One region of the Amedibacillus sp. YH-ame10 genome, then DNA from elsewhere that is predicted to be linked to it. Evidence: a T-box and tRNA genes for the amino acid it is inferred to sense, from the RefSeq annotation. Region 1 holds a T-box; the other holds one or more tRNA genes.
The links. The T-box of region 1 lies ahead of serS (serine--tRNA ligase). A T-box ahead of a tRNA ligase gene usually reads a tRNA of that ligase, here a tRNA-Ser.

Region 1 (11,397 bases):
TTAAATGATCATAACATAATACTGCGGTATCAAATGTATCACTGCGCATTTTTATTACACGATTATCCATCATAACATATGGATTTGCTAATGAGCGGTGTTTTGAGTGCTGTATTGGGGTGATTTCTGCTAATTGCAATAAGGATAATCCACTATCAATCACGGCACCATCCAAGCTTCTATTGTATGCAGTAGAGCCTGCTTGCGTAGATAAACAAACACCCGATCCTCGACATGTCTCAAAGAACTCATCATCAATATATACATCCACTCTTTGTGATTTTATAATATTTTCTATACGCATTTCATTTAATGCATAAAAAGGCTCTTTTACATTATCCAATTGGATTCTCAACAACTTTGATTCAAATGTAACATGTTGTTTGTGAAGCAAGTCTTGGATAAAGTCTTCAATTTGTGATTCTGTATAATCGGTAAAGAATCCTAGCGTTCCTGTATGCACACCAATAAAATGAATCTCATTGATGCAACGTAAATATTGATGCACCGCATAAAGAAGTGTTCCATCTCCACCTACACAAATCACTAGTTTTGGATTTTCTTTATCATAAACCCAACCCTCTTCGTTCAAGCGTTCTTTTACGATATTCTCAATTTCATATGATTTCTCATCTTTTTTTGCCACTATGGAATAATTCATCGCAAAATCACTTCCTTTTATCATGTACCTATTGTATCATATCTTAAAGGGTGATGAAAGATGAATGAGAATATTGAATTAGAATACAAAGTTCTTTTAAATGAGAACCAGTTTGAAAAACTTACTTCTAGATATCCAAGCTTGAAATTTAAGAAACAAGTAAATACCTATTATGATACAAAAGATATGCAAATACGAATAAAAAAGGGTGCTATGCGTATTCGAGAAATCGATGACACTTGTATCTTTACTTTGAAAATGCATAAGGGAAACGATTTGTTGGAGTACGAATGCAAGGTGCCAGAAAACAGTACAAAGGCTCTATCTTCAGAAGAAATCATATCCCTATTAAATAAATATGAATTAAGTGGTCCTTTTCATACACTAACAAGTCTTACCACCTATCGTGCTATGATAATTACGGAATATGCAGAAATCTGTTTTGATAAGAATCATTATGGAAATAGCGTTGATTATGAAATAGAATACGAATATAAAAAAGATCATAATGGTTTAAAAGAATTTCAAACGATTCTTGATTTTATTGGAGTTACTTATACACAGAATTGTGATTCTAAAATCAAGCGTGCACTTGATCAACTATTATGATGATGTTCCTAATCGTATGGAATATCATAACCTTTACTATGATGGGAATAGATAAATGGAAAGCAATTCATAAAGAAATGAGAATATCAGAAAAAATGTTATTGTCTTGTTCTTTGCTTCTTGGATCCTTAGGTACTCTTTTAGGAATGATTGTTTTTCGTCATAAAATAAGAAAGCCTTTATTCTACATCAGTGTTCCTGTGATGATTATTGTCCATAGTTTGATAATTTTAAGGCTAGTCTAAATCGACTAGCCTTATTTCATATAGTATATGCATTGCGTCTAATACTTCTTTTGTTTCATGTGAAATCTCTTGATTAAACAACATGATTGCGATTATTTCATTCCCATACATACTCTTTTCTAAATAACCATGATATAACATATAATGTCCTAGTACATACTGAAGTTTCTTTTGAAAATCATTTGAATTTACAATGCATGGAAGATAGATTTTTATAATACTATCTTCTATTTGTATATACTCACTTTTAGCATCACTGATTGTTCTTGTATTTGAATTATCATTCATACAAATTTGTATATACTTATATAGTCTTGACTCATCATAGCTACTATAGTAACTAGAACGAATCTTTTCATAGATGTTTTGTATCGTTTGAATTTGCGCATCCTTCATAAACGTAACTTCTTTTTGTTCTTGGAATAAATTTGACCACATATCTACTCCAAAGTTTTCTGCTACTTTTAAAATCTTACTAGTATTTAACATATCTTCTTTATCGATATAAATATAACTTTCAATTTTATTAGAAATTTCCATTCCTATTTCACTTAGGTATACAGGGTATTGGAAGAACACAACTTCTTCCAATAATAGACAGTTTAAATAGTCTGGTATTTTATGATTCTTTGTGACTTTCATTATCGCTTCTTGTAATGCATCTTTTGTGGGATAACCATTTTGTGTGCCATACTTTGTCCACATCTGTGAAAAGGATAAGGTATAACTTTTTTTAAACTTTCCATATCCTATCAATCCCTTTTCTTTTTTACTTCCCATTTCACTACCTTTTGCTAGAAAGAAAAGTAAATCTCCAGCATTAAGTGAACTTATTTTCTTTGCATTACTTGGTTTCCAAAAGTTGATAGAATGGTTTCCATTTAAGCGATGAAACTCAATCATATTTTTATCTGTTACATATGCAATTGATGCCATTCATATCCCTCTTTTCTATATGTATATTGTACCATGATATGCTCCATCAAACAAAAAGAAGTATGAAATTCATACTTCTACATTTTCTTTCTACCTTCGAATGCTTTGATTAATGTTAGTTCATCAGCGTAATCCAAATGCCCTCCCATTGGTAAACCATGTGCTATTCTTGTAACGTTTACTTCATATTTTTCAAGAAGCTTTGATAAATACAAAGCCGTTGTTTCTCCTTCAACTGTTGGATTAGTTGCGATAATAACTTCTGATGTATGTTCATCTATACGATTTAATAAACTTTCGATATTGATATCTTCAGGAAGGATCCCTTTTGATGTTGATATAACACCATTTAGGACATGATACACACCTGAATACTCGCGCATCTTTTCCATCGCAATAACATCTTTAGCGCTCTGCACTACACAAATCATACCTGTATTTCTAGATGAATCCTTGCATATATCACAAAGTTCATCTTCCGCTAGGTTACCGCAAATATCGCATTTTCTTATACCATCTTTCACATTGACTAGAGCATCAATAAATTCTGTAATAGTTTCTCCGCTCCATTCAATTGACTCAAAAGCATAACGTTCTGCAGTTTTTAATCCTACACCAGGTAAGCGGCGATAAGCTTCTACTAATGATTCAAACTTCTTTGGGTACATTTAGAAGCCTCCAGGCATCTTAATTCCACCAGTAATTGCATTCATTGTTTTTTCTTTATCTTCGTTTGCCTTTGCAAGAACTTCATTGAATGCTGAGATTAACATATCTTCTAAATCCTCTTTACTATCTTTTTCAAGTAAGTCCTCATTGATCTGTATAGATTCAACAGTAAAATCACCTTTTACAACAACCTTCACAGCTCCTCCGCCCATGCTAGTTTCATAAGTCTTGCTGCTTAGTTCTTGTTCTTTTTCTGCCATATCTTTCTGCATTTTCTGCGCTTGTTTTAATAATGCTTGCATATTCATAATTTTATTCCTCCGTAATAGTTATGTTTTCTTCTCCAAAGAGACTCAATATTGTTTCTTCTTGCGTTGGTTCTACAACCGTCTTATCTTCAACTGCTACATCTTCTATTTTCAATGGTTCAGGTAATGTTCCATTGATCATTCTATCTTTGAATTCTTGAATAACAACATTTTGTTGTGCTTTTGAAATACCAAATATTTTTTTGTTCTTTCCAAGTAATTCAACGATAAACTCTTGGAATTCATTGTTACTATCTACTTCATTGATTTCGTTTGCTTCTGCTTTACTATCTACACCAATAACAATGTAGTTGTTTCCACTACCTACGATCGAAGCATTTCTTAATAAGCTTGCAAATCTAGCCCACTTTAAATCCACTAGATACTCCGATATCGTGCTAAATTTGTCCATATCGTATGCTTTTTCAGGTTTTGTTGCACCAACTAATAGTCCAAGCACAAAATCATTATCTAATGATTTCATAATTTTTGATGTACTTGGGATTACTTCTGTAGCTGGTTTACTTTCTTGTTTTACCGCCTGAACTACAGGTACTGGCTTAACTTCTTCGATAATCATTGGAATATCTACTTCTTCTGTAGTATCAGTAGCCTCAAATGTTTCACGTGAAACATTTTGAGGTTGCGGAATCTCTTTGACAGGTTCCTTTTTGGTAATAACAGGCTCTGCTACAACTTTTTCAGTTGTATTTGTAGTACTTACATCTAACATCTCTAGAAGACACACTTCAAAATACGAACCCACATTAGCTGCAAATCTATATTTATCATATGCTCCCATCAGTAAATCTATCATTTTAAAGCGAGTTTTTATAGTACAACCCTTTATAATCATAGAAGCTTCTTCGTTACTTAAATCATGCAACAAGCTAGCATCTTTAGTATATTCAAATATGATAGATTCCTTCAATAGTTCGATTAGATCCTCTGTTAATCGCTTTATATCAACGCCTTTTTCAATGAAATCATCAACTTTATTAAGTAATACTACTGGCTCTTTATTAAATATACTATGGAATAGTTCTAATTTTTCCTGCACAGTAGTTATTCCATAAATTTCATTGATATGATGAAGCTCTACATGGTCTTTTGCATATGCAATACATTGATCAAGTATAGATAGAGCATCTCTTAATCCCCCATCAGCTAACTGTGCAATCAATTTAATAACATCCTCATCACATTGTATATTCTCTGCCTTTAATACAGTATGTATACGCTCAACTATTTCTGGTCTAGAAACTTTTGTAAAATCGAATCTTTGACATCTAGATATAATTGTAGGTAATACCTTATGTGGTTCAGTTGTCGCTAAAATGAAGATTACATGTGCTGGAGGTTCTTCGATAGTTTTTAATAGAGCATTGAATGCACCTGTTGACATCATATGAACCTCATCAATAATATAAACTTTATATTTACCCTTTAAAGGAGCATATTTAACTTTCTCTATCAGCGTACGTACTTCTTCAACACCATTGTTACTAGCCGCATCTATTTCTATAATGTCTGGATGTGATCCTTCTTGTACAGATAGACAGTTATCACATTTCAAACAAGGTTTAACTTCCTCATTTTCACAATTTATAGTCTTCGCAAATATCTTTGCAATTGAAGTTTTACCAGTACCTCTAGGCCCGCTAAATAAATATGCATGAGCAATTTTGTTCTGTTCAACTGCATTTTGAAGAGTTTGAACAACATGTTTTTGTCCTGCTACTTCTTCAAAACTATTAGGTCGATATGTACGATAAAGTGCTTTATATCCCATATGACACCTACTTTCTCTATTGATAATTATATCATGCTTTCATAATAAAAAAACAAATACTTTCACTTAAAGAAGTATTTGTTATCTGTTTTTCTTACGCTTTTCTTTAAAAAAATTAGTAAGCATCAGCCCACATTCTTCTTCCATAATACTACTCGTTATTTCAGGATAATGATTGAATCCTTTAATATCATACATATTCATACAACTTCCCATACATCCACCTTTTGGATCCTTAGCACCAAATACAACCCTCTTAATTCTTGATTGTAAAATAGCACCACTGCACATTGGGCATGGCTCTAAAGTAACATATAATGTACAGTCTTCTAATCTCCATGATTCAACTTTCTTACAAGCCTTTTGTATAGTTATAATTTCTGCGTGAGCAATCGATTGTTGTTTCTTTTCTCTTAGATTATATCCTCTTGCGATTATCTTGTCATCTTTTACAATCACACAACCAATAGGAACTTCATCTATGGCCAATGCTTTTTTTGCTTCTTTGATTGCCTCTAGCATAAATTGTTTATCCACAAGATTTACCTCCGAATATAATAAAAGCTACCACACATGATAGAGCTCCCTTAAGGCTGCTTCGTTCCCAATCTGACCTAATTCAGTAGATACCATTGTAGTAGCTTTTATATTATAACATAGATTATAATTTTTTCAACTATTTCCTGAAGAACCTACTAACTCAAAATGTTTCACGTGAAACATTCTAAAATTAAAAAATAATCGTTTTGTGAAATGCTTCGAGATTAGTAAGTATCTGTCTTTTTATTTCTCATTGCAAATTAGAAAACACCATTTTTATATAAAATAGCCATAAAATACGATAAATAAAGGATATTTTCAACATATGCACTGAACTAAAATAGGTGTCTGAAATTAAAAAAAATGATGATATTCATCATTTTTTACTGTTTTGGCATTAAAATTTTTGTTCCACCCATATATGGTTGTAAAACTTCAGGAATGTTCACACTTCCATCTTCATTTAAATTATTTTCTAAAAATGCAATCAACATTCTTGGTGGAGCAACAACCGTATTGTTTAATGTGTGCGCAAAATATTTTCCGTCTTCACCTTTTACACGAATTCCTAATCTTCTTGCTTGAGCATCAGTTAAATTTGAACAACTTCCAACTTCAAAATATTTTTGTTGACGTGGGCTCCATGCTTCAACATCAACTGATTTACATTTTAAATCCGCAAGATCACCAGAACAACATTCTAAAGCACGAACTGGAATATCTAAACTTCTAAATAAATCAATTGTATTTGTATATAATTTTGTAAACCACTCTTTACTTTCTTCTGGTTTACATACAACAATCATTTCTTGTTTTTCAAATTGATGAATACGGTACACTCCGCGTTCTTCAATACCATGTGCTCCTTTTTCCTTACGGAAACATGGAGAATAGCTTGTATAAGTATATGGAAGTTTCTTTTCGTCTAAAATTGTATCAATAAACTTTCCAATCATAGAATGTTCACTAGTACCAATCAAATATAAATCTTCTCCCTCAATTTTATACATCATTCCTTCCATTTCCGCAAAACTCATAACTCCGGTAACTACATCACTACGAATCATGAAAGGTGGAATTACATAAGTGAATCCTCTGTTAATCATAAAGTCACGAGCATAAGAAATAACTGCAGAATGAATTCTAGCAATATCACCCATTAAGTAATAAAAGCCGTTTCCTGCAACTTTTCTAGCTCCATCTAGGTCAATTCCGTCAAAACGTTCCATAATATCTGTATGATATGGAATTTCAAAAGAAGGAACAACAGGCTCTCCAAACTTCTCTAACTCTACATTTTCACTATCGTCTTTTCCAATAGGAACACTATCATCTATGATATTTGGAATCTGCATCATAATGTTCTTTATTTTAGAAGTTAATTCCGACTCTTTTTCTTCGGTTAATTTCATTTCATCAGCCATAGCTTGCACTTTTTCTTTTATAGCTTGTGCCTCATCTTTTTGGCCTTTTGCCATAAGAGCACCAATTTCTTTACTTAAAGTATTGCGTTGTTGTCTTAAATCATCACCTTTTTGTTTTAATGAACGATTTTCAACATCAAGAGCAATTACTTCATCTACCAAAGGTAATTTCTTATCCTGGAACTTCTTCTTCATATTCTCTTTTACAATTTCAGGATTTTCTCTCAAAAATTTCATATCTAGCATGTTTTTTTCCTCCAAAGAAATAAAAAAGAGGTATTATCCATAAAGGGACGATACCTCGTGTTGCCACCCTTTTTAATTTATGAATAATAAATTCATAAACTATCTCTAAGCGATAACGGGTCTACCGGAATGCATTACTCAATTCATACATTCACTCCAAGGTTGATTTCATATTGTTCTATTGATAACTTCCACCATCTGTTATCTCTCTATAAATAGAAACAATATTACTTATCCTTTTCAACGATTTACTATTTTATATCATTCTTCATCTTTGTTGTCAATGATTTCTTCTTTTGCTTCATCTACAACAGTTTCTTCAGCTGTATTTTCTATAACTGGAACTTCGTCTTCAATTTCTTCTTTTTCAACGATTGCAACCTTAGCTACAGATTCTTCATCACCAACATTAATTAACTTAACACCTTGCGTATTTCTACTATAAATACCAATCTTATCAACAGCAATACGTATGATAATTCCAGTGTTTGTCACAATCATCGCATCTTCTTCACCAGTTACTGCACGAACAGATACAAGTTCTCCTGTTTTTGGAGTAATATTGATAGTCTTAACACCTTTTGCTCCACGTGTTGTTAATCGATATTCATCAATTGGTGTTCTCTTACCATATCCATTCTCACTAACAGATAATAAGTATGATCCATCTCTTGATGTCGCAATACCAACAACGATAGCACCATCTACATTAAATCCTTTAACTCCACTAGCTGTTCTTCCCATTGGACGAACACCATCTTCATGGAATCTTACGGCTTTACCATTTGAACCAGCAATGATAATTTCATCATCACCAGTAGTTTCTTTCACACCTACTAATTCATCATCTTCACGAAGTGTAATTGCAATTTTTCCATTTTGACGAATAGAATCAAATTCTGAAGATGCAACACGTTTTACTAAACCATTTTTAGTAACGAACATCAAATATTCTGATTCACTCTCTTGTTTAACAGGAACAAGTGCTTTTACTTTCTCTTCTTTATCCAAATTCAATAGATTGACTACTGGAAGTCCCTTCGCTGTTCTTGAAGCATTTGGAATTCTATATCCCTTAATACGATATACTTTACCAACATTCGTAAACAACAATAAGAAATCATGTGTAGACATTGGAACGAGCATTTCTACGATATCATCCTCGTTTGTTGTCATTCCCTTGATTCCTCTACCTCCACGGTTTTGTGTACGATAAGTATCTGTAGGGATACGTTTAATATAACCATTTGTTGTCATAGTAATAACGATATCTTCTACTGGTATTAAATCTTCATCATCCATACCAAAATCAGCTTCACTAATTTCCGTACGTCTTTCATCACCAAATCTATTTTTCACTTCGCTTAATTCATCACGAATAATTTGTAGAACTCGATCATGATTAGCTAGAATATCTCTTAAATCAAGGATAAGCGTCATTAACTCATTATACTCATTCTCAATTTTGTCTCTCTCTAATCCAGTTAATCGACGCAATCTCATTTCTAGAATTGCATTTGCCTGAATTTCAGATAACTTATACTCTTCCATTAAACGTGATTTAGCGATTGCATCAGTTTCACTAGAACGAATAATATGAATAATTTCATCAATGTGATCTAACGCAATACGTAAACCTTCTAATATATGAGCACGATCTTCTGCTTTTTTTAGTTCAAACTTTGTTCTTCTTACTGTTACTTCAATTTGATGATCAATGTAATATTGAAGCATCTCTTTCAATCCCATTTGTTTTGGTGCACGGTCATGCAAGGCAAGCATATTTACACCAAATGAAGTTTGAAGAGATGTCATTCTAAATAATTGATTTAAGATAACATCTACTTGAACATCTTTTCTTAATTCAATTACAATACGAATTCCTTCGCGATTAGATTCATCATTTAGGTATGTAATACCATCGATTTGTTTATCTCTTACTAAATCTGCAATCTTAGTAATAAGGTTTGCTTTATTTACTTGATATGGAACTTCAGTAACAACAATTCTAGTCTTACCATTATCCATTTCTTCTATATGATGTTTACATCTTATAAGTACAGATCCACGTCCTGTTTCAAATGCTTGACGTATACCAGATCTACCTAAAATGATACCACCTGTTGGAAAGTCTGGACCCATAATATAGTTTTCCATCAATTCCATAATAGAAATTTCGGGATTATCCATTACCGCAAGTGCAGCATCAATTGTCTCTGATAAATTATGTGGAGGAATGTTTGTTGCCATACCAACCGCAATACCCACAGAACCATTCACTAAAAGATTTGGAAAACGAGATGGCATTACTGCTGGCTCACGTTCTTCACCATCATAGTTATCAATAAAATCAACAGTATCTTTATTAATATCTTTGATCATTTCCATGGCAATTTTACTCATACGTGCTTCCGTATAACGCATAGCCGCAGCTCCATCACCATCCATAGAACCAAAGTTTCCATGACCTTGAACTAACATATAACGATAACTAAAATCTTGTGCCATACGAACCATGGCATCATATACAGCTGTATCCCCATGAGGGTGATACTTACCAATAACTTCTCCGACGATACGTGCGGATTTTTTGAACGGCTTACTAGCAACAATACCTAATTCGTTCATTGCATGTAGAATACGTCTATGAACTGGTTTCAATCCATCACGTACATCAGGTAAAGCACGTTCTACAATTACTGACATAGAATAATCAAGGAATGATGTTTTCATTTCCTTAGAAATATCTACTTGAATCAACTTATCTCTATTGATATCCATTTTGAAAACACCTCTCTCTTAAACATCCAATGTTGCATATTTTGCATTTTCTTGTATAAAATCTCTTCTTGGTTCTACTTCTTCACCCATTAACATTTCAAATATAGAATCCGCTTCTAAAGCATCTTCAATATTTACTTGTTTTAATGTTCTAAACGCTGGGTCCATGGTTGTCTCCCATAACTGCTCAGGATTCATTTCCCCAAGACCTTTATAACGCTGTACATTCACGTTATCACCCATTTCAGAGCGCACACGTTCCATTTCTTCTTCTTTATATACATATTCTATACGATTACCTTTTGCTACCTTAAACAAAGGTGGCATAGCGATATATACATATCCACCTTCAATGATAGGTCTCAAATAACGATAGAAGAAGGTTAACATCAATGTACAGATATGAGCACCATCGACATCGGCATCGGTCATGATTACAATTTTATGATAACGTAACTTACTAACATCCATTTCATCACCAATACCACAACCAAATGCAGTAATCATAGAACGTATTTCATTATTTTCAAAAATTCTTTGTAATCTTGCTTTTTCAACATTTAAGATTTTTCCGCGTAATGGCAATATCGCTTGAAACTTAGAATTTCTTCCTTGTTTTGCACTACCACCGGCAGAATCCCCTTCGACAATATAAATTTCGCATTCACTTGCGTCTTTTGAAGAACAGTCTGCTAATTTACCTGGCAACGATGTTATTTCAAGAGCACTCTTACGTCTAGTAAGTTCACGTGCTTTTTTCGCAGCCATACGAGCTTTACTTGCTATAATTGCTTTATCAACAATAATCTTTGCTGTATTTGGATTTTCCATGAAGAAACGTTCCAATTGATCTCCTAAGATTCCAGATACAATTCTACGAACTTCAGAATTTCCTAATTTTGTTTTTGTTTGTCCTTCATATTGAGGATCTGGATGTTTTACAGAAATGATTGCTGTCAATCCTTCTCTTACATCATCTCCAGCTAGAGTTTCATCTTTTTTAATCATATTTTGCTCTCTAGCATATGAATTAATAATTCTAGTTAATGCAAGACGGAATCCATCTTCATGTGTTCCACCTTCCATCGTATTAATATTATTACAGAAAGAATAAATGTTAGGAATATATCCATCATTATATTGCATCGCTATTTCTGTTAAAATACCATCTTCCAATCCCTCTACA
Region 2 (11,397 bases), on a different contig from region 1:
AGATGACACAAGTTCTTGAAGAATTTTCAGAACTGATTGACCCGAAGTCTAATCGTCCTTTGACAGATCGTACGGTATTGATTGCCAATACCTCAAATATGCCAGTTGCGGCACGTGAAGCTAGTATCTATACTGGGCTTACACTTGCGGAGTATTATCGTGATATGGGATATAACGTAGCTATTATGGCGGACTCTACTTCACGTTGGGCAGAAGCACTTCGTGAAATTAGTGGACGACTAGAAGAAATGCCAGCGGAAGAAGGGTTCCCAGCATATTTGCCTTCTCGTATTTCACAGTTCTATGAACGTGCGGGATATATGAAGACATTAAATGATCAAATTGGATCTGTAACGATCATTGGGGCGGTATCGCCACAGGGATCTGACTTCTCCGAACCAGTTACACAAAACACAAAACGTTTCGTACGTTGTTTTTGGGCGTTGGATAAATCTCTTGCGTATGCAAGACATTACTTCGCGATTAACTGGACAGAGAGTTATTCAGAATATGTTACGGATTTAACAAAATGGTACAACAAGAATGTCGATATGCGATTCCTTCGCAATCGTCAAGAAATTATGAGTCTTTTAGCAGAAGAAGCAAAATTAATGGAGATTGTAAAACTGATTGGTAGTGATGTACTTCCTGAAGATCAAAAATTGGTCATTGAAGTGAGTAAAGTCATTCGTGTTGGATATCTTCAACAAAATGCTTTCCATGCGGAAGATACGTATGTTCCACTTGATAAGCAACTGAAGATGATGGATGTTATCTTATATCTATACAAACGTTGTAAAGAATTAGTGGCACAGGGGAAACCTTTGAGCCAAGTAAGTCAATTGGGATTGTTCGATAAAATTACTAAGATGAAATATGATGTGCCAAACGATCATGTAGAAATACTAGATACGTATTATGCAATGATTGATGAAGCCGTTAACAGGATAGAATAAGGAGGTAGACATATGAGTCTTCAATATTTAGGATTGAGTGAAATCAATGGACCTCTAGTATTTCTTGATAACGTCGAAAACGCTAGCTATGAAGAAATGGTGGAAATCAAATGCGGTGATGGGACAACTCGCTTAGGTAGAGTTGTACAGCTTGAAGGAAATAAAGCTGCCATTCAGGTGTTTGAAGGTACCAATGGTATTTCATTAAAAAATACGAAAACAAAATTCACTGGGAAACCAATGGAACTTCCTTTATCCAAAGAATTGTTAGGACGTACCTTTAATGGTAGCGGAAAACCAATCGATGGATTGGGACAAATTTATGCAGAAAAGAGTGCGGATATCAATGGGCAACCATTGAATCCTGTTTCTCGTGTATATCCAAGAAACTATATCAATACTGGGGTATCTAGTATTGATGCCTTAACTACGTTGATTCGTGGACAGAAACTTCCAATTTTCTCTGGTAGTGGGATGCCTCATAACGAATTGGCTGTACAACTTGTAAAACAAGCGAAAATCTCTGATGGAGATGGTAAGAACTTCTGTATTGTATTTGCGGCTATGGGTGTTAAAAATGACGTTGCGGATTACTTCAAGCGTTCTTTTGAAGAAGCAGGTGTTATGGAAAAGGTTGTGATGTTTGTAAATCTTTCCAATGACCCAATTATCGAACGTACATTAACACCACGTTGTGCACTTACTGCAGCAGAATATCTAGCATATGAACATGATATGCACGTATTGGTTATTTTAACCGATATTACTTCCTATTGTGAGGCTCTTCGTGAGTTCTCTAGTAGTAAGGGAGAGATTCCAGGACGTAAAGGATATCCAGGATATTTGTACTCTGACTTGGCTTCTTTGTACGAAAGAGCAGGAATTATTAAGAGTGCACAGGGTTCTGTTACACAGATTCCTATCTTAACGATGCCCAATGATGATATTACACATCCAATTCCTGACTTAACTGGATATATTACAGAAGGACAGATTGTATTGGATCGTAATTTAAATCAAATGGGGGTGTATCCTCCAGTTGGTATTCTTCCTTCCTTATCACGTTTGATGAAAGATGGAATTGGGGAAGGGTATACAAGAAAAGATCACAACGATGTATCCAACCAGTTGTTTGCGGCTTATGCGAAAGTACAAGACGCAAGAAGTTTAGCTTCTGTTATTGGGGAAGATGAATTAAGTGATATTGATAAGAAATACATGTCTTTTGGTTCTTTATTTGAACAACATTACCTAAATCAAGGTATGGATGTGAATAGAAGTATTGAAGAGACATTGGATTTAGGATGGAACTTATTATCAGTACTACCAAAGGGTGAGTTGGACCGTGTGGATGATGAAGTGTTGAATATTTACTATGATCATGAAAAAGCAGTCGAACGCTTTCAATTAAAAACAGGACCAATTATCAAAGAATTATCCCTAGAAGGTAAATAAGTATGGCTAACAAACAAGTGTTTCCTACAAAGGGGAATTTGATTGCGACAAAGAAGTCCAATGATTTAGCCCGTATGGGATATGAGTTGATGGATCGTAAGCGCAACATCTTAACACGCGAAATGATGAGCTTATTAGATGATGTCAAATTACTTCGTGATGAAATAACACATACTTATGAAAGAGCGTATTATGCCTTACAACAGGCAAATATGTCCTTAGGAGTAGTAAGTGACTTGGTAGAGGCTGTTCCTATTGATACAGGGGTTCATATTAGCTATCGTAGTGTTATGGGAGTAGAAATACCAAAACTTCATTATGATAAACCAGAACTAAAACTAACGTATGGTTTAGAACATGCAAATTCAAAGCTTGACTATGCGTATCGTTGTTTTTACAAGGTAAAGGAAATGACAATTATTTTGGCTGAAGTAGAGAATAGTGTGTATCGTTTGGCAAATGCTATACGAAAAGCACAGAAACGTGCAAATGCCTTAAAGAATATCGTAATTCCTGATTTTGAACACAACATTAAATTTATTACTGATGCATTAGAAGAAAAAGAGAGAGAAGAATTCTCACGTCAGAAGGTTATTAAGACAAATAAAGACCGACAGACAGCACAGGAACGCAGGTAGCGTTCCTGTCTCTTTGACTCTTTTTAGGGCAGAAATAAAGCAAAAACAAGAAGATTAAAGTTATTTAAAAAAAATAGAAAAAAAGGCTTGCATAAGATACAATTATTTGGTATTATATTAAGGCACTGATGAAACGTGCAACGCATGTAAATGCGCCCATAGCTCAACTGGATAGAGCGTTTGACTACGGATCAAAAGGTTGCGGGTTCGATTCCTACTGGGCGCGCCATATTATAGTTTCATGGAAATAATAAATCGGGATGTAGCACAGCTTGGTAGTGCACTTGATTTGGGATCAAGGGGTCGCAGGTTCAAATCCTGTCATCCCGACCATTATTATTTAAAAAATTTACATTCGGCTGGGTAGCTTAGTTGGCTAGAGCATCCGGTTCATACCCGGAAGGTCGCGAGTTCGAGTCTCGCCCCCGCCACCAATTTTGCGCAAGTTGGACCCTTAGCTCAGTTGGTTAGAGCATCCGGCTCATAACCGGTGGGTCGTAGGTTCGAGTCCTACAGGGTCCACCATTTATGAATCAATATGGAGGAATACCCAAGTGGTTGAAGGGTCCGGTCTTGAAAACCGGTAGGTCGGGAAACTGGCGCCTGGGTTCGAATCCCAGTTCCTCCGCCATTCTTTAAAAAATCGAATTTCTCAAACATCGCGGGGTAGAGCAGTCTGGTAGCTCGTCGGGCTCATAACCCGGAGGTCGTTGGTTCAAATCCTTCCCCCGCAACCAAATGGTTCCATAGCTCAGTTGGTAGAGCAAAGGACTGAAAATCCTTGTGTCCCTGGTTCAATTCCTGGTGGAACCACCATTTACAAAACAACCTGTCAAATGACAGGTTTTTTTCTGTCCTTTGCGTAATGTGGGGAAAGGATGAGAATCCAAGGATGCTCTACAAGCGTGGCGGAGGAATATAAAAGCATTACTCCATGAAGAAGTAATGCCTCTATGTTATTTTACTGTAACATTGAATTCAAAATCAGTGAAGTCTAAATCATAATTATCACTAGAACCACTTGCGATAACTTTGAAATCAGTTTGTTCCATTGCAAGATAAACAAAGTCTGGAAACAAGATTATCTTATCTATTGAAATCCTTATAAGTTTATTTTATATTGACTGCTGATGAGATAAAGATTATGAGGAGGAAAAAAGGATCATGTAGATTTAAGATTATCCATTTGAAGCCATATCTATAAATATATCTAATTAAATAGAGTATTTGTGTGTGTTATCATAGAGTTAAATAGGAGGGTATTATATGGTTCGAGTTTATAGGGCAGTAGCTTACTTAAAAAAGCCAAATATAAGAAAAACAGGTAGGGACTTGAGAAATGATAAAATCAATGAAGCTTTGCAGTGCATTCAAGAAAGAGGAGGAGTTATCTTGAATTGTATTCCAATAAGCGATGCTGATTTACTATTTGATTTTTTTGTAATGTATGAAGATAACAGGCGTTTTGAAGAAATCAATTCATATTTAAGAGATGTAGTTTTTGATTTTGATAAATATATTTCTTAGGATTAATATTTAGAATATGACAAGATGAAGGGAGATAGTTTTGTCTCTTTTTTAGCTTAGTGAATGTTAAAGATGTGTTATAATTATAGATATGGTGAACATATAATAATGAGGAGGAAGATATGAAAAAAGTTACTATGATTTTCTTTGTTTGTATTATAAGTCTTTTTCTAATTGGATGTGAAGGAAATCCTGGAATGAATGCTCACGATTATGCGACTGGTGAAGAGATTTTAAATATTGTGGATGATTATTTAGAAGGAAAAAAATCTGGTTCAGAAACTTCTAGGGCAATCAGTAGTTTGGTAGATGAATTTGAAGAAGAGGATAGACATATAACATCAAATGTTATAATGAGTGCTGAATTAATTGAGTCTAGTATAAGTGCAGGTGAATCTACAAGCAAAATCAAAGAAGAAAGAGATGAAATGGCTGGTTATCTTTATCGGTAATACGATGAAAAACTATGAATGAATTGAAAACTATAGAAGTAAATTTTGTGAATATGGTAGATTCTGTAAAAGATATTGCTAATATAGTTTAGTGGTTGGGAAAAGATATAGAATAATTTATGATTGAAGCACAAGTTGCGTCTAATAGTGTAGCGATTTCATAATAGCTTATGTTACAGGCTATCACTTATTATCTAGTTACTAGAAGAAAGCACAATGTGCATAACGAAACGATGGTAGTTATGTAAATAGAAATAGGGTCTAGGAATAGTTTAAAGGTAAAACAACGAGAACAGCTAGATGCTAATCTTAGTGAGATTTCAAATGCTCATAAATTGAATACGTAATTGGGAAGTTAAACTGATGGAAATGGTGAAGTAAAAGCGGGCTATGAAGATAGAGCCGCTTTTATTGTGTCTCCCCTGAATAAAGCATTAGGGGAACAGATTGCAAACGAAGATAGTGTAGTAAAAGGGTATGATAAATCCTTTGTAAGTATCAATGAAAAGATCGTTAAAATGAAAGCAGAAGCAATTTTAAGCCACAACTACCTGCATAAAAGAAAGCTTTAATCGAATCAACTGATGCACAGATGAAAGCTGGTAAACTACAGATAGAATCAAGTGATATAAAAAAATAAAATAGTACTTAATAAGTTTTACAAATGTATGGTAGAAAAATTTAAAATTATCAATAATACAAAGATTAGTTTAGTTATTTAAAGATAAACAATAAAGTAAAGAAGACAAATTGATTGTAAGATTAGAAGTAGTATGCTAAAATTTGAATATAAAATCAGGAGGAAAAAGAATGATAAGATCTTATGTCAAGGCTATAATTTGTAAAAAAGATCCAACGGTTAAGCATGAATACTCAGAGATATTAGATTTAAAGATTGCAGAGGCAATTGAAAAAATTCAGATGGAGGGGGGAACCATCAAACATTTCGTTTTAATACCATGTGACATGATTTGTCGGCATTGTGTATTTAATGTAATGTATGAGGATAATGGTAATTTCCAATCGATTGATAATTTATTAAGAAATGAAATATTTAATTTTGATCAATTAAAATAAATCTGTAAAGGTTTACTTGAATTTAAGTAGACTTTTTTTATGAAAGGAGACATGTATGTCAAATTTAGAAATGATAGGTATTAATATAAACACAGGATAAATAGAAGAAGCAATGTTGGATATGACGTTGATTATCAAGGATGTTCTGTGTTGTGTTTAAGATGGTTTATGTAGCTTATAATTTAGAGATAAGGATGAGTAATAATTTACAAAACATAAAACGATTGTAAAAAGTATAAAACGATGATAGAATTTTATTATATTTAAGGAGGAAGAATAAGTGATTAGATCTTATTGCAAGGTGTTAAGATGTCATAAAGTTCCATCAGTTAAGAATGCATACTCAGAAATTATGGATTTGAAAATTGCTGAAGCAATAGAGAATGTTCAGATAGAAGGAGGTCTAATAAAAAGTGCTTCTTTAATACCTTCTGGTGGAGGAGGTTACGTTTATACTCTTTTTATTCTTTATGAAGATAATGGAAATTTTAGCAAAATAGATAACTTACTTAGAAATTTAATTTTTAATTTTGATGAATTAAAATAACTTGATAAAACTTACTTAAACTAGTAAGTTTTTTTATGAAAAGAGATATATGATATATTAAGTGTAGAAACTATAGATAGTAATGCAAATATATCACAAATAGAATAAGCGATGGTAGAAATGACATCTGTTATTAAAGAATTATTGATAGACGATTATAACACTTGATTGTAGGATATGATATTGTATGCTAAGAGTTGAATATAAAAGAGGAGAAAGGCAATGATAAGGTAATGTACTAGGTTTCATATTCAAAAAGTAAACTATATTGAAAAATTGAAGATTCAAATTTACCAGATTTTAAAAACAGAAACCATTGAAAAATTCAAATGAAGGAGGTTTGTACATGGTAAGAGCTTATAGGACGATAGTGTATCTGAAAAGGTCAACCTTGAATGAAGATTATAGAACTGTAATAAACGACAAGTATAATGAGGTTTTACAAAGTATTCAAGAAAGGGGAGGGGTTATTTTAAATTGTTTGCCAATGGATGAGGGAATGATGCTTTTCAAGTTTTTTGTTATATATGAAGATAATGGGAATTTTGATGAAATAAATTCTTATCTAAAAGATGTTGTGTTTGCTTTAGATAAAATTTAAAATATTCGGCGTACTAAAATGACAATACGATTACTGAATTCGAAAGTTAGATGAACTCAACCGACTCCACAGTTAGTACAGTTGTTGTAGTGACTGGGTGTTATCCATTTTAGTTACTAATATATGATATACACCTGATTTGATAAGTAGTTTGGGTAATGAAATTATTGCATTTAGTGAGCCTTTAGGCATATCAACCTTAGCAATCACAGGAATCATTGGAGTAATATCATTGTTATCAAATTACCAAAGTGAAGAAACTAAGAAACACAATGAAACAATGGAAGCAATGAATAATGAAATTAGTGCTCGAAATGATTTAAGAAGCAAACAAGAGGAACAGTTACAAGGAAACTTAAGTGAAATCACAAATCTACAGAGTTTAAATACAGAATTGGGGAATATAACCGATGCAAATGGTAAAGTGAAAGCGGGCTATGAGGATAGAGCCGCTTTTATTGTATCTACCCTGAATAAAGCATTAGGGGAACAGATTACAATTGAAGATAGTGTAGTAAAAGGATATGATAAATCTTCTGAAAGTATTGATGGAAAAATCGATAAAATGAAAGCTAATCAAATGCAGATGGAATTAAGTGATATGAATAAAATAGCACTTAATCAGCTTTATAAATGTGTGGCAGATAAATTTAGAATTAGCAATAGCCTAAAGATGGGTATAGCTCTTTAAAAATAAACAATTAAGTAAAGAAGACAGATTGATTGTAAGATTAAAAGTAGTATGCTAAAATTTGAATATATAATCAGGAGGAAAGAGAATGATAAGATCTTTTACTAAAGCTATAAGGCTGCAGGATAATGCAAGTTTAAAAGTTGAGTGTTCAGATTTACTTGATTCAAAAATTGCATACGCCATAGAAATGATACAAAACAAAGGAGGAAGCATTGTAAATTCTTCATTGATACCTACTGCAACTACGGCGGAATACCAGTTTTATGTGTTATATGAGGATAATGGAAATTATCAAGCTATAGATAATTGCCTGCGAAAGGAAATTTTCAATTTTAAAAAATTGAAATTATAAAAGTTTGCTTAGAAAAGTAGACTTTTTTTATGAAAGGAGACATGTATGTCAAATTTAGAAACGATAAATATTAGTGTAAATACGGATCAAATAGAACAAGCAATGGTTGAAATGACATCTGTTATTAAAGAATCATTGGTAAGTGTCAATAACACAATAGCTGAGTTTAATAGCTCAATGAACTCAACTGGATCAATAGTTAATAATGTAAGTAGTATGGTTGGTTCAGCAGCTGGAGTCTTATTTAATTTAGGTACAAATGTATTTGATGTAACTAAAATAACAGAAAATCTAGGTTCTATATTTAGTGCACTTACAGGACCAATCGGAATTGCTACTTTAGCAATTACAGGAATCATAGGTGTAATTTCGTTATTATCGAACTACCAAAGTGAAGAAACTAAGAAGCACAATGAAACAATGGAAGCAATGAATAATGAAATTAGTGCTCGAAATGATTTAAGAAGTAAACAAGAGGAACAGTTACAAGGAAATTTAAGTGAAATCTCAAATCTACAGAGTTTAAATACAGAATTGGGAAATTTAACCGATGCAAATGGTAAAGTAAAAGCGGGCTATGAAGATAGAGCCACTTTTATTGTATCTAACCTGAATAAAGCATTAGGAGAACAGATTACAATTGAAGATAGTGTAGTAAAAGGGTATGATAAATCTTCTAAAAGTATCAATGAAAAAATCGATAAAATGAAAGCTAATCAAATGCAGATGGAATTAAGTGATATGAATAAAATAGCGCTTAATCAGCTTTATAAAAGTGTGGCAGATAAATTTAGAATTAGCAATAACCTAAAGATGGGTATAACTCTTTAAAAATAAACAATTAAGTAAAGAAGATAAATTGATTGTAAGATTAGAAGTAGTATGCTAAGATTTGAATATAAAATCAGGAGGAAAGAAAATGATAAGATCTTATGTCAAGGCTATAACCTGTAAAAAATACCCAACGGAAAAGCATGAATACTCAGAAATGTTGGATTAAAAAATTGCAGAGGCAATTGAAAAGATTCAGATGGAGGGGGGACCATTAAACATTTTTTTTAATACCATGTGACAGTGCTTGTTATTCATGTGTATTTAATGTAGTGTATGAGGATAATGGAAATTTTCATTCAATAGACAATTTATTAAGAAATGAAATATTTAATTTTGATAAATTGTGGTAGAACAAATTGTATTTGATGAGGAAGGAAATAAAAATGTAAAGAACATTTCCACCAATGTTAGTGTTGAGGAAAATCAAAGTGAAAATAAGGAGGTAATTGATATGAAAGATGTGTTTTCTAGTTACAAGGGGATATGGAAAAATGATGAATTAAGCGAAATAGTGTGTGGTATACAAGAATGTGGAGGTGAAATTTTATCTATATCTACTTCACTATCTAATGTTTCAACAGTAGCGGCAGAGCGTTTATTAATTATGTATGAAGATAATAATAAAAGAGAAGATATAAAAAAATTTCTATCAGGAAAAGAAGATAAATATAAGCAACGATTATTTGGTAAATAGAACAAAATAAATAGAATTGTTTAACAAAAAATATAAGCCAGCAATGGCTTTTTTTATAGGAGGAATTTATATGGAGAACAATTTACAAGATTTAAATATGGGCATATCTGATTTAGAAAAGACCCTTATGTTAGCTGTTAAAACAGTCAGTGAAGCAGTTGGACAGATGAATGAAAGTCTTAATTCTTTAAATGTTGATAAAAGCTTTGAATCTATAAGTACAAAGGTAGCAGGAAGTATTTCTACAATAAATTCATCCATGACATTATACAAAAATGTTATGGTCATGATGAATGATTCAACAAATTCAGTAATAAGTGCGATAGGGGGAATGTCTGGACCAATTGGAATTGCTACTGTAGCAATCACAGGAATCATTGGAGTAATATCATTGTTATCAAATTACCAAAGTGAAGAAACTAAGAAACACAATGAAACAATGGAAGCAATGAACAAAGAAATAGAGTCTAGAAATAGTTTAAAGGCAAAACAACAAGAACAGCTAGATGCTAATCTTAGCGAAATCACAAATTTACAGAGTTTAAATACAGAATTGGGAAATTTAACTGATGCAAATGGTAAAGTAAAAGCGGGCTATGAAGATAGAGCCGCTTTTATCGTATCTACACTTAATAAAGCACTAGGAGAACAGATTACAATTGAAGATAGTGTAGTAAAAGGATATAATAAATCTTCTGATAGTATTGATGGAAAAATTGATAAAATGAAAGCAGAAGCAATTTTGGAGGCACAACTACCTGCATATAAGATAGCTTTAATCGAATCAACTGAGGCACAGATGAAAGCTGATAAACTACAAATGGAATTAAGTGATCTTAGAATGCAAAAGAAAGCAAAAGAAGCAGAATTTGAAGCAATGAGAAATGATAAATCCAATAAATATAGCCAAGAGGATTATGAAAGAATTTCAAAGGAAATGAGTGAATTATATACAAGCACGGCAAAAAAAGAAGAAGCATATAATACACAAAGTGAAATTGCAAAAGGTTACTATGAAGACATGGCGAACTATGAAACTAATGCTGCATTAATAGCAAGTGGAAATGCAGAGAATTATGCTAAGGTACAAATGGATGGTGTATCTGCAAAAAATGCATCAGTTGAAGGTAAGAAGGAAATATTAGCTTCTGAGATTGAAGCGGAAACAGAGCATTTAGCCCTTTTACAAAAAATGAAATTTGATGAGTCTGATGTAGAAAGACAAAATCAATTGCAGGCACAAATGGATGCTGCACAAATGAAGATAGACTCTAATCAAGCTGAATTAGATACTCTGTCAGAACACCAAAAACAGGTTACAGAATTAAAGCAACTAAACAATTTAGAGGATATGAATTTTTTAGGAACATGTATCGCGGATAAACAAGCAACACTAACTGAAATGTATGCTAAGGAAGAAGCTGACTGGACGGAGGCGGAAAAGAAAAAAGCGGAGGGTTTGAAAAATCAAATTGCATCTGAATTATCTACCTATTCACAATTTGCAACTGACAAAGTGAATGCAGCAGTAAATCTATCATCGAAGTTGAATGAAAATTCTACTACAGAA

Region 2: it has a tRNA-Ser gene. The T-box ahead of serS (serine--tRNA ligase) is inferred to sense a tRNA for this amino acid. The anticodon was not compared.

The regions. Positions count from the first base shown of each region.
Region 1 covers NZ_JBSPFA010000030.1:6,743-18,139, reverse strand. The annotation lists gene ACWG42_RS12090 (NAD kinase) at 1-685, opposite strand, end outside; gene ACWG42_RS12085 (CYTH domain-containing protein) at 722-1,270, shown strand; gene ACWG42_RS12080 (DUF1294 domain-containing protein) at 1,267-1,515, shown strand; gene ACWG42_RS12075 (hypothetical protein) at 1,507-2,451, opposite strand; gene recR (recombination mediator RecR) at 2,529-3,119, opposite strand; gene ACWG42_RS12065 (YbaB/EbfC family nucleoid-associated protein) at 3,120-3,428, opposite strand; gene dnaX (DNA polymerase III subunit gamma/tau) at 3,433-5,220, opposite strand; gene tadA (tRNA adenosine(34) deaminase TadA) at 5,302-5,757, opposite strand; RNA gene ffs (signal recognition particle sRNA small type) at 5,774-5,869, opposite strand; gene serS (serine--tRNA ligase) at 6,144-7,430, opposite strand; T-box leader at 7,471-7,683, opposite strand; gene gyrA (DNA gyrase subunit A) at 7,692-10,211, opposite strand; gene gyrB (DNA topoisomerase (ATP-hydrolyzing) subunit B) at 10,230-11,397, opposite strand, start outside.
Region 2 covers NZ_JBSPFA010000001.1:51,616-63,012, reverse strand. The annotation lists gene ACWG42_RS00330 (V-type ATP synthase subunit A) at 1-956, shown strand, start outside; gene ACWG42_RS00325 (V-type ATP synthase subunit B) at 969-2,411, shown strand; gene ACWG42_RS00320 (V-type ATP synthase subunit D) at 2,414-3,049, shown strand; tRNA gene ACWG42_RS00315 (tRNA-Arg) at 3,202-3,278, shown strand; tRNA gene ACWG42_RS00310 (tRNA-Pro) at 3,306-3,382, shown strand; tRNA gene ACWG42_RS00305 (tRNA-Met) at 3,407-3,483, shown strand; tRNA gene ACWG42_RS00300 (tRNA-Ile) at 3,498-3,574, shown strand; tRNA gene ACWG42_RS00295 (tRNA-Ser) at 3,590-3,680, shown strand; tRNA gene ACWG42_RS00290 (tRNA-Met) at 3,710-3,786, shown strand; tRNA gene ACWG42_RS00285 (tRNA-Phe) at 3,790-3,865, shown strand; gene ACWG42_RS00280 (hypothetical protein) at 4,316-4,576, shown strand; gene ACWG42_RS00275 (hypothetical protein) at 4,699-5,028, shown strand; gene ACWG42_RS00270 (hypothetical protein) at 5,442-5,600, shown strand; gene ACWG42_RS00265 (hypothetical protein) at 5,839-6,105, shown strand; gene ACWG42_RS00260 (hypothetical protein) at 6,458-6,652, shown strand; gene ACWG42_RS00255 (hypothetical protein) at 6,999-7,253, shown strand; gene ACWG42_RS00250 (hypothetical protein) at 7,405-7,944, shown strand; gene ACWG42_RS00245 (hypothetical protein) at 8,033-8,299, shown strand; gene ACWG42_RS00240 (hypothetical protein) at 8,345-9,130, shown strand; gene ACWG42_RS00235 (hypothetical protein) at 9,585-9,827, shown strand; gene ACWG42_RS00230 (hypothetical protein) at 9,898-11,397, shown strand, end outside.